3 regions of the Vibrio sp. Vb0937 genome follow, and region 1 is predicted to be linked to each of the others. Evidence: predicted binding sites of a transcription regulator. Region 1 holds the regulator's gene; each other region holds the start of a gene.
The links. Region 1 encodes CRP, which controls carbon source genes, mostly activating them, when cyclic AMP is high. Its sites were predicted from a motif close to TGTGANNNNNNTCACA; they were not measured.
Positions count from the first base shown of each region.

Region 1 (2,281 bases):
GCCGGCACGACCACTACATCTGAAGCCTTCCGTAAAATGTTCAATATGATGAACGTTAAACCCGCATGGGTTGAAGGCGATAGCTTCCATCGCTTTACTCGCCCAGAAATGGACATCGAAATCCGCAAAGCCCGCGAGCAAGGTCGACACATTAGCTACTTTGGCCCACAAGCTAATGACTTCCCGGGATTAGAAGAGTTTTTCCGTAAGTTCGGGCATGACGGCACTGGCAGCGTGCGCCGTTATCTGCACACGTTTGACGAAGCGGTTCCCTACAATCAAATGCCAGGCACGTTTACACCGTGGCAAGACTTACCCGAAAACAGCGACGTTCTGTTTTATGAAGGGTTACATGGTGGCGTGGTCGATGGCGATGTTAATGTTGCTCAACATGTGGATTTCTTAATTGGCATGGTGCCGATTGTGAACTTAGAGTGGATCCAAAAATTCGTACGTGACACTCGCGATCGCGGCCATTCGCGTGAAGCGGTAATGGACTCAATCGTGCGATCCATGGACGATTACCTCAACTATATCACTCCGCAGTTTTCTCGTACTCACATCAACTTCCAGCGCGTACCGACCGTTGATACTTCCAACCCACTTAATGCAAAAGGCATCCCTAGTTTGGATGAGAGTTTTGTGGTGATTCGCCTACGCGGTATCAAGAATGTCGACTTCCCATATCTGCTGGCCATGATTGATGGCTCATTCATGTCACGCCACAACACGATTGTCGTACCCGGCGGTAAGATGAGCTTTGCAATGGAGCTCATAGTTCGGCCTATCCTACAACAGCTCATCGAAACAGGGAAAATTGGCTAAAAACCTGCCAGCGAAGATGTTTACTTTTCATACCGTGATCATGTGCACAGTTTTGCTTACAAAATCTCAATCATGGCACGATTAAAATCAAGAAATCGTTTTCGAAAAAGGATACTATTTCTTACCGAAACACAAGAGAGCTTGCAGCATATAAAAAGTGCTCTTATTCTAGTAGGCCTAATTCAGGCTTAGCTAAAATATGGATAGCGCAAGCGTACCCTGCAGAGGAAGTGAGATATTATGGTTCTAGGTAAACCTCAAACCGACCCAACATTAGAGTGGTTTCTTTCACACTGTCATATTCATAAGTACCCTTCAAAGAGCACGCTAATTCACGCGGGCGAAAAGGCAGAAACTTTGTACTACATCGTTAAAGGTTCTGTTGCGGTTCTTATCAAAGACGAAGAAGGTAAGGAGATGATCCTTTCTTACCTAAACCAAGGAGACTTTATTGGTGAACTTGGTCTATTCGAGGAAGACCAAGAGCGCACAGCTTGGGTTCGTGCTAAATCTCCTTGTGAAGTTGCTGAAATTTCTTTCAAGAAGTTCCGTCAGCTTATCCAAGTAAACCCAGACATCCTAATGCGTCTTTCTGCGCAGATGGCTCGTCGTCTTCAAGTAACTAGCCAAAAAGTGGGTGACCTGGCGTTCCTAGACGTAACTGGTCGTATCGCTCAGACGCTTCTGAACCTTGCAAAACAACCAGACGCAATGACTCACCCAGACGGCATGCAAATCAAGATCACTCGTCAAGAAATCGGTCAAATTGTTGGCTGTTCTCGTGAGACAGTAGGTCGTATCTTGAAGATGCTAGAAGAGCAGAACCTAATCTCTGCTCACGGTAAAACCATCGTGGTTTACGGTACTCGTTAATCTCGAACTAGAGTGACACGAACAAAATTATAAAAGCCACCAATGGCAACATTGGTGGCTTTTTATTTACTCATGACCAAATGAGATAGGGTGCAGCGAACACTAATGAGTAAGCTTAACAGGTTAACCCTAAAACTTAGCCATTCGTACTTTCAAAGATTTTGTCAGCTGAAGCGGCCACGAAACCTGGGTACAAATCACCATTTTCCATCGGATAGCGCTTAGCAAATTCATAAAAACCGCCAGGGATAATTTCAGTGCCTTCGCTAAAACGAACCGCTACTTTATCTGCCATGGTCGATGACTGCTCTAGCAACACCTCAGGAGTGCCCTTCACTTCACCACCATTTTCATTAATGGTAAACCCAGCGGTACGCAGATGATCGTTTACCTGCTTCACTTCTTCATATTCATTGAGCTGGTTAACGCTCACCGTGAAGTGGTTTGCTCCGTAACCATGCGCCGCAAGCCAAGATGCGTACTCACTTTCTTTAGCCAACGTTTGGTAATCAGCAAAGCTTAAATCCCACAAGCGTCCACCATGTAAGAATGCGCTATCGTTCAGCTTGTCAGCATCGACTTG
Region 1 is NZ_JAWOTK010000026.1:30,539-32,819, reverse strand. Features, by position in the region: gene R7P67_RS19870 (phosphoribulokinase) at 1-825, shown strand, start outside; gene crp (cAMP-activated global transcriptional regulator CRP) at 1,066-1,698, shown strand; gene R7P67_RS19860 (DUF1338 domain-containing protein) at 1,835-2,281, opposite strand, start outside.

Region 2 (2,281 bases), on a different contig from region 1:
GCAAACTGGCGAATCATCACTTTTGCTTGCACAGTAGGCAGTGTGATGTCGATGATGACAACCACCTTGATCGCAGTCGCTTTCAAAGCAGATATCAGTTTAATCGCAAGTCTAGTGGGTAAATCCGTCACTACGCCAATAGCAATGGAAATTTCGAGTCACCTCGGTGGTGAAGCTGCCGTTGCGGCGATCTTGGTTCTGATTGTTGGTTTATTGGGCGCGATTTTGGCATACCCAATTTACAACTTAATTGGAATTAAACACCCGATTGCACGTGGTCTGACAATGGGTACAGTCTCTCATGCCTTAGGCACCGCTACTTGTGCAGAGAAACAGCCCATAGATGCCGCGTTCTCATCACTCGCATTGGTTTTATGTGGGATCATAACTTCTATTTTGGCTCCAAGTTTTTTTGCTTTGGCGGTCTGGCTATATCAATAGTTAAGCGCTCTCGGTCTGCCCTCCTTCCGGCAGGCCGTAGCCTTTCCGTTTCTTACTTATCCCTTTTCAAAACCCTATCTTATCTATCAAACTCACCCAGTAATATCGTGAAGGGACTTGACTGAGATATACATTCATAGCATGAGCATTCTAGGTGCTACCACTCGCTCTAGATTACGTAGGTATAAAGTAGCGTAGCGGTAAAAGTCGCGTTAGTAACATACTCCTGCTCCTTGGTCATATGAATATATACTGATATGGTTAATTGTGAGACGGAGATAACGCTTCACACCTGTGCAATCGAATACATGTGTGAGCTCACTCTAATTATGTAACAGAATTATCAATTGCATTATTTATCGTGATCTAACGCACGGAACATTTCTATCTTTCACATAGAATAACTGTCCATGCAATAACAAGGATTCAACATGAAAAGTCGCATTGAACAGGCGCTAGCAGGCGCTCCAGAAGCACTTTCCAAACAACTTGCTCCTATCATCCAAGCTGATGATTTTGATGCTACGCTTTCAGTTCAACAATTTGAGCAGTTGCTTTCAGCTACCGGTCTATCAGACAAAGAGCTTCGTGTTGCGCTACTTCCTTTTGCCGCAGCGTACTCCTATGCTCCCCTTTCTGACTTTTATGTCGGCGCTATCGTTCGTGGTCTTTCAGGTCGCCTTTACTTCGGTGCCAACATGGAATTCTTTGGTGTACAGTTGGGTCAAACGGTTCACGCAGAGCAGTCTGCGATTAGCCATGCTTGGATGAAAGGCGAACGTGGTGTTAAGGATATCACTATCAACTTCAGCCCATGTGGTCACTGCCGCCAGTTCATGAATGAGTTATCTACCGCAAACGAGCTTAAAATCCAGCTCCCAGAACGCGAAGAAAAGTCACTTCATGAATACCTGCCTGAAGCCTTTGGACCAAATGATCTCGGTATCGAGTCCGGCTTAATGGCAGAAGTTAAACACCAATTCTCATGTGATGATGAAGACGCACTCATCCAAACTGCAGTTGAAGCGATGAACATGAGCCACTCTCCATACACCAACAACTTGAGTGGTTTAGCATTAGAGATGACTAGCGGTCGTGTATTCCAAGGCGCTTATGCAGAAAATGCAGCGTTTAATCCTAGCTTGCCACCGCTACAAGTTGCGCTAATCCAAGTTTTACTTGCGGGTGAAACCTTTGACAGCATCAAAGCCGCTGCATTGGTAGAGAACTCAGAAGGTAAGATCAGTCATTTAGCCGATACGCAATCAACGTTGGAAGCGTTGAATCCAGATATTCCGCTTAGTTTTGTCAACGTATAAACGACAAATTCAACAAAAAGCTCTACAACATGTAGAGCTTTTTTATTACCTAAAAACCAAAAGCAAACGTTTGCTTTGTCATAAAACTTCAGTATGATCTCCTGCAATTTCTGTCTCATCACTCTATTTTGTAAGGGAACACTATGTTTGGCACTGCAACTAGCGCAAATGCTACCCGTGTATTACTTTTAGGCTCTGGCGAACTCGGTAAAGAAGTCGCCATTGAATGCCAGAGACTTGGTTTAGAAGTGATTGCTTGTGATCGCTATGCCAATGCTCCAGCGATGCAAGTCGCTCACCGTAGTTATGTTATCGACATGTTAGATGGGAACGCCTTAGAAGAAGTTATTACGAAGGAACAACCTACTTACGTCGTACCAGAAATTGAAGCCATCGCAACCGGCAAACTGGTAGAGCTTGAAGAGAAAGGACTGAATGTTGTTCCAACCGCTAAGGCAACCAGGCTAACAATGAATCGTGAAGGTATCCGACGTTTGGCAGCAGAAGAACTGGAATTGACG
Region 2 is NZ_JAWOTK010000006.1:171,303-173,583, forward strand. Features, by position in the region: gene R7P67_RS11650 (LrgB family protein) at 1-441, shown strand, start outside; gene cdd (cytidine deaminase) at 873-1,760, shown strand; gene purT (formate-dependent phosphoribosylglycinamide formyltransferase) at 1,904-2,281, shown strand, end outside.
Region 2: a site for CRP is predicted at 753-768, ahead of cdd (cytidine deaminase). Genes of this name have one in related genera too.

Region 3 (2,281 bases), on a different contig from region 1:
GTTCAGACGAGATATAGTGCCATTAAGAAAAGCTAAAATTCACAACGATAAAAAGCAGCATTAATGCTGCTTTTTTTATACCTAAATTTTAGCTGTACGCATTTCTATAACTAGAAAAAAACCAGAGGTTAGCCTCTGGTTTTTTCTGTTTGTTTAAATGCCAACTATAGGGGCTTAAAGCATTTTACGCGCTGCTTCTACAACCACTTTAATTGAACGCGCTTCCGTTTCTTTCAGAGTTGAATGATCTGGAATCTCTTTTTGTGTACGGTTGATGATAACACCTGCCACACAACCCGCTTTTAAACCAGAGCTCGCACACATTGTTAGCAGTGTTGCAGACTCCATCTCGAAGTTAAGTACGCCCATGTCTTGCCATTCTTGCATAGAGCCTTGGAAACGCTTAACAACACGACCAGAGAACGTATCGTAACGTTCTTGACCAGGGTAGAACGTGTCGCTTGATGCAGTCACACCCATGTGAACTGTAGCGCCAGACTCTTCTACCGCTGCTTTCATTGCGGTTGCTACTTCAAAGTCAGCAACTGCTGGGAATTCCATAGGAGCAAAGTGTAGGCTCGCACCGTCAAGACGAACTGACCCCGTCGTTACGATCATGTCACCCACGTTTACATGCGGTTGAATTGCACCCGTTGTACCAACACGTAGGAAAGTACGAACACCAAGCTGTGCCAATTCCTCTACTGCGATAGAGGTAGAAGGACCACCAATACCTGTAGAACAAACCACAACAGGTTTACCGTCTAGCTCTGCACGGTATAGCGTGTATTCACGATGGCTTGCTAGAAATACTGGATTTTCCATTTGTTCTGCGATTTTTTGAACACGCGCTGGGTCACCAGGAATGATCGCTAGAGTCGCACCATTAAGATCAGCTTCAGTAACACCTAAATGGAATACAGCTTGAGACATAAGTCGCTCCTTATTGTGGCTTATTTTATGAACAATAAGCTCATTAATCAGTTATTGGGTACAGATGCACTGTAGCGAACCTTTCACCAACATAGAGTGATCACAATCACAATGACAAAATGTAATGAAAATGAAATTTCAAACAAAACTGGTATTGATCACACTTTAAGGAGCGTTAAATCATTTTGTTGCATAGCAATGCGTGATTTCAAGGACGAGAAAAACGTCTGATCGCATCAGGTGAATACGGTTAAAAAAAGCCCGATACACGAATGCCTCGGGCTATTAATGAGTGGGATCATTGGTTAGGTCAGTTATTTGATCTGTTTGGACTCAAAACGAAGTAATCTCAACGCATTCAATGTCACCAGTGCTGTTGCACCACTGTCAGCTAATACTGCAACCCACAACCCAGTAACCCCAAGTAAACTTGTCACTAAGAATACACCTTTCAAACCTAGCGCTAACGCGACATTCTGACGAATGTTACTTAGCGTCGCACGCGACAGTTCTATCATGGCAGGTAGCTCAATCAACCGGTTGTGTGTTAACGCCGCATCAGCAGTCTCGAGCGCAACATCCGTACCGCCTCCCATCGCAATACCAATGCTCGAAGCTTTCATGGCTGGAGCATCATTGATACCGTCTCCCACCATCGCAACGGTATGTTGTTGTGATAGTTTCTCGACGTAATGCACCTTGTCTGCAGGTAACAAACTCGCTTTATAATCCAAGCCTATTCTATTTGCCATTGCTTCTGCACTTCTCGGGTTGTCACCCGTTAGCATCACCGACGTGACCCCAAGTTCCTTCAACATTGCGATGGCTTGCTGGGCATCTGAGCGCAATGTATCTTGCCATGCGATCACGCCAATGACCTCGTCATCGTAACGAACAATGACAACCGTTTTACCTTGTTGTTCCAACGTAACCACTTGCTCTTTGGCTTCCTGAGAAAGTGGAAAGTCTGCCTTTGAAGGCGTGACCACTTGGACCATTTTTCCATCGACGTAACCAGTGACACCAGAGCCTACTTGCGCGGTTTTATCCAACGCTTCAGGAATAGTAAGCCCCTGCTCTTGCACTTTGGTAACTAAAGAAACCGCTAGAGGATGACTTGAACCAACCTCGATTGACGCAGTTAGGCTAAGTAACTTGTCTTCATCCATATCAAAAGCAAAGACGTCAGTCACTTCTGGTTTACCTTGCGTCAGTGTCCCAGTTTTATCAAATGCGACAGACTCAACCTTGCCAAGCAACTCAAGCGCCGCACCACCTTTGATCAATGCGCCCCGCTTAGCAGCTGCCGCCAAGCCAGAAGTGATCGCCGCCGGCGTTGAAATTACTA
Region 3 is NZ_JAWOTK010000003.1:19,825-22,105, reverse strand. Features, by position in the region: gene R7P67_RS07000 (DUF1887 family protein) at 1-17, shown strand, start outside; gene udp (uridine phosphorylase) at 175-933, opposite strand; gene R7P67_RS06990 (zinc/cadmium/mercury/lead-transporting ATPase) at 1,248-2,281, opposite strand, start outside.
Region 3: a site for CRP is predicted at 1,029-1,044, ahead of udp (uridine phosphorylase). Genes of this name have one in related genera too.